Regions from separate parts of the Streptomyces sp. NBC_00354 genome, predicted to be linked through region 1. Evidence: riboswitches for the same ligand, from Rfam matches in the RefSeq annotation. Region 1 holds a riboswitch; the other holds the start of a gene.
The links. Region 1 has a riboswitch for glycine ahead of gcvT (glycine cleavage system aminomethyltransferase GcvT). Riboswitches for the same ligand answer to the same signal wherever they lie in the genome.

Region 1 (2,194 bases):
CCGAGGTGACCTCGCCGATGACCTGCCCGTCGGCCACGACGGGGAAGCCGGCGCGCGGGACGCGGCGGCCCTCGGCGATCAGGCCGACCAGCTTGCGCGGCGGGTTCGAGGCGGCGCGCTCGGCGGCGGCCTCCAGGGCGGCGCGGCCCACGAACTCGCCCTCCTTCTCGAACTTCACGACCCGGCCCAGCCCCGCGTCGAACGGGGTGAGGGAGGTGGTCAGCTCGTGCCCGTACAGCGGCATGCCCGCCTCCAGGCGCAGGGTGTCGCGGCAGGACAGGCCCGCCGGGACCAGGCCGACGCCCTCGCCGGCCTTGGTCAGCGCCTGCCACAGCTCGACGGCGTGCTCGGGGGCGACGAACAGCTCGAAGCCGTCCTCGCCCGTGTAGCCCGTACGCGCGATCAGCGCGGGCACGCCCGCGACGGTGCCCGGCAGGCCGGCGTAGTACTTCAGGCCGTCCAGGTCGGCGTCCGTGAGGGAGGCGAGGATGCCGGGGGACTCCGGGCCCTGCACGGCGATCAGTGCGTACGCGTCGCGGTCGTCGCGGACCACGGTGTCGAAGCCGGCGGCGCGCTCGGTCAGGGCGTCCAGGACGACCTGGGCGTTGGAGGCGTTCGCGACGACCATGTACTCGGTCTCGCCCAGGCGGTAGACGATCAGGTCGTCGACGATCCCGCCGTCCTCCCGGCAGATGTGCGTGTAGCGGGCGCGGCCGACGCCGACGGTAGAGATGTTGCCGACCAGCGCGTAGTCCAGGGCCTTGACGGCCTCCGGGCCGGTCAGCGTGATCTCGCCCATGTGGGACAGGTCGAAGAGACCGGCCTTGGTGCGGACGGCGTTGTGCTCGTCGCGCTCACTGGCGTACCGCAGGGGCATGTCCCAGCCCGCGAAATCGGTCATGGTCGCACCGAGCGATCGGTGCAGCGCATCGAGGGCGGTCAGGCGGGGGGCAGTGCTCATGGGTGTGGCTCCCGGGTCCCAGGGCATGACATGACGAGGACGATCCTCCCCATCTGTCATCGGAACCTGAGAGGTTCGCCGAGAGTTCCCGGTCGGACCCGGGGAACCTCGACTTGCACCTTGGGTGGAGCGCACGCGGATGCCGTCGTGAGGGACGGCGGCGCGGCTCGCTTTTCAGATCTGCCTCATCCACGCGGTACGGGGCCTGAGAGATTCAAGGGAGGAACTTGCTCCTTCGGCGCCCGGGCACGGCCTCACGGCCTGCCGGGACTCTCCCGCGCGGATTCAAGCGGCCGGTATGCAGTTGGTCCAGATGGCGCACATCATTGCATGCCGTCCGGGTGATCGGGCGGTCGGGCCCGAAAGAACGTACGGACCGGTGAGACGGCCGGGAAGCGCAGGCCGGAACCGGGCGCAGCCGGATTACCGTCTCTTTACACTCAGTGGGCATGAGGGGCCCTGCGGCCCGATGGGGGAAGGCGATCACTGTGCGGAGATTCGGAGTGCTGGCGGCGACCGGGACGGGAGCCGTGGACGGAGTGCCGGCGGCGCGGCGGGCGCGCTCCATCGGCGGTCCCGTGCGCGACCTGCGCGGCCGGGGGCCGCACGGACCGCAGTGGCTCGGCTTCGCCGAAGGGGACATCGTCGTGGTGTCCGGCCTGCCGGGCGGCGGCAAGAGCACGCTGATCAAGCGGGCCGCGCAGGACGGCGGCATCGACTCCCAGGACGTGCGCGAGCGCTGGGAGCGGCGGATGCCGCGGGCGCTGCCGTACGCGGTGTACCGGCCGCTGGTCCGCTGCGCGCACTACTGGGGGCTGTGGCGGACGCTGCGTTCCGGGGCCTCGGCGGTGGTCCACGACTGCGGGACGCAGAGCTGGGTGCGCAGCCTGCTGGCCACGGCCGCGCGGCGGCGGGGCCGGGGGCTGCACCTGCTGCTGCTGGACACCACCCCCGAGGAGGCCCTGTCCGGGCAGGCGGCGCGGGGGCGCGGGGTGTCGGCGTACGCCTTCGCCCGTCATCGCGGCGCGGTGGCCCGCCTGCTGCGCGAAGCGGAATCGGGCCGCCTCCCCGCGGGCTGCACGTCGGCGGTCCTCCTGGACCGCGGCGCGGCCGCCTGCGTGACCCGCATAGCGTTCCGGCAGGACCCTTCCTAGCTCCGCCGGCGTTCGAGGCGCCGGGGTCCGGGGTCCGGGGGCGGAGCCCGCGGCAGCGAGGTCGGCCCGAGCCGTTAAC
Region 2 (2,194 bases), 4.1 Mb from region 1:
AGGCCCTCGGGCAGGGCGTCGGCGGTGGTCTCGTCGAGGGCCTCGATGTCGGCGCTCACGCCGAAGGCGGCCCAGACGGCCTCGACGCCGGCGCGCAGGGTGGTCTCGTCGCAGGAGACGGAGACGTGGTCGGCGTCGACCTGGAACAGGTTGACCCCGCCCGCACGGGCGGCGGCGGCGACCTCGGCGGCCTTGCCGGGCACCCGGGCGGTGAGCGTGTCGAAGTACGAGCCGTGCACGAGCTCGACCCCGCCGGCCGTCAGACCGGCCGCGAGCAGGGCCGCGTAGCGGTGCGTACGGCGGGCGATGGTCCGCAGCCCGTCCGGACCGTGGTAGACGGCGTACATGCCGGCCATGACGGCGAGCAGCACCTGCGCGGTGCAGATGTTGCTGGTGGCCTTCTCGCGGCGGATGTGCTGCTCACGGGTCTGCAGTGCCAGGCGGTACGCCTTGTTGCCGTCCGCGTCCACGGAGACGCCGACGAGGCGGCCCGGCAGCGAGCGGGCGTGCTTGTCCTGGACGGCCATGTAGCCGGCGTGCGGGCCGCCGAAGCCCATCGGGACGCCGAAGCGCTGGGTGGTGCCGACGGCGATGTCCGCGCCGAGCGCGCCCGGGGAGGTCAGCAGGGTCAGGGCGAGCAGGTCGGCGGCGACGGCGACGATCGCGCCGAGGCCGTGCGCCTGGTCGATGACCGGCTTGATGTCCCGCACGGCACCGGAGGCGCCCGGGTACTGGAGGAGCACACCGTAGACACCGCGCTCCGCGACCTCGGCCGGGATCCCCTCGGACAGGTCGGCGACGACGATCTCGATGCCGATCGGCTCGGCGCGGGTCTCGATCACGGCGATGGTCTGCGGCAGCGCGTCGGCGTCGACGAGGAAGATGTTCCCCTTGGACTTGCCCACGCGGCGGGCCAGGGTCATGGCCTCGGCGGCCGCGGTGCCCTCGTCGAGCAGGGAGGCGCCGGAGGTCGGCAGGCCGGTGAGGTCCGCGACGACGGTCTGGAAGTTGAGGAGCGCCTCGAGGCGGCCCTGCGAGATCTCGGGCTGATAGGGCGTGTACGCCGTGTACCAGGCCGGGTTCTCCATGACGTTGCGCAGGATCACCGGCGGCGTGAAGGTCCCGTAGTAGCCGAGGCCGATCATCGGCGTCAGGACCTGGTTGCGGTCGGCGAGCGAACGCAGCTCGGCCAGCACCTCGGCCTCGGTCAGCGCCTCGGGCAGGTTCAGCGCCTCGGCGCTCTTGATCACATCCGGTACCGCGGCGGCGGTCAGTTCGTCCAGCGAGCCGTAGCCCACGTGGGCGAGCATCTTCGCCTGCGCCTCGGCATCCGGGCCGATGTGGCGCTGCTCGAAGGGGATCCCTCGCTCCAGCTGGGAGAGCGGAATGCGGTTGGCGGTCATGTACGGAGGCCTCCTGGGTCGTACGACCTGCGAGGGGTACCACGGCGCGGGCACCCGGACGGCCTCCCCCTCTGTCATCTCAACCTGAGAGCTTCACCGGAGTCGCGAGGATGGCCCGCGGATTCCGGCTTTCACCGTCGGTGAGGAGAGGAACCGGCACTGCTCACCCGGTACCTGCCCCTGCTTTCCAGAGTGGCCTCGTCACGTGCGGTACGTATGCCTGAGAGATTCCGGGGAGGATTTGCTCCTTCGGCGCCTCCGTCATGCTCACTCGGAGGACTCTCCCGCACAGGGTCAACAGCCGTCACCCAGCCTACCAGCGAGGTTCTCGGCTCTCCCTCGAGTGGCCCCCACTCCGGAAATGCACTTTTGTAGTCGTTACGGAGGAGTTGCGACCATATGGAGGGACCGTGCAGACCGACATCGATCCGCGCAGCCTGATCGGCCGCAAGGCGTTCGACCGCAACGGAACCAAGATCGGCACCGTCGACGAGGTCTACCTCGACGATGCCACAGGCGTGCCCGAGTGGGCCGCCGTCCGGACGGGCCTGTTCAGCCGGGACGCGTTCGTCCCGCTGGAACCGAGCGAGGTGATCGACGACACCCTGCGGGTCCCCTTCGAACGCTCCCTCATCAAGGACGCCCCGGACTTCGGCGTCGGCCGCCACCTCTCCCCCGAACAGGAGCTGCAGCTCTACCACCACTACGGACTGGACGTCTCCCTCCCGTCGGACATCCAGCGCGACTTCGGCCGCTTGGCGAACGGCGACGACACCCCCTAGCCCTCTTCC

Region 2: another riboswitch for glycine. It lies ahead of gcvP (aminomethyl-transferring glycine dehydrogenase); the one in region 1 lies ahead of gcvT (glycine cleavage system aminomethyltransferase GcvT).

The regions. Positions count from the first base shown of each region.
Region 1 covers NZ_CP107983.1:2,780,747-2,782,940, reverse strand. Annotated here, with positions in the region: gene gcvT (glycine cleavage system aminomethyltransferase GcvT) at 1-961, opposite strand, end outside; glycine riboswitch at 1,146-1,249, opposite strand; gene OHT74_RS12120 (AAA family ATPase) at 1,444-2,115, shown strand.
Region 2 covers NZ_CP107983.1:6,886,494-6,888,687, reverse strand. Annotated here, with positions in the region: gene gcvP (aminomethyl-transferring glycine dehydrogenase) at 1-1,403, opposite strand, end outside; glycine riboswitch at 1,468-1,599, opposite strand; glycine riboswitch at 1,602-1,700, opposite strand; gene OHT74_RS31620 (PRC-barrel domain-containing protein) at 1,814-2,185, shown strand; gene OHT74_RS31615 (DNA polymerase IV) at 2,182-2,194, opposite strand, start outside.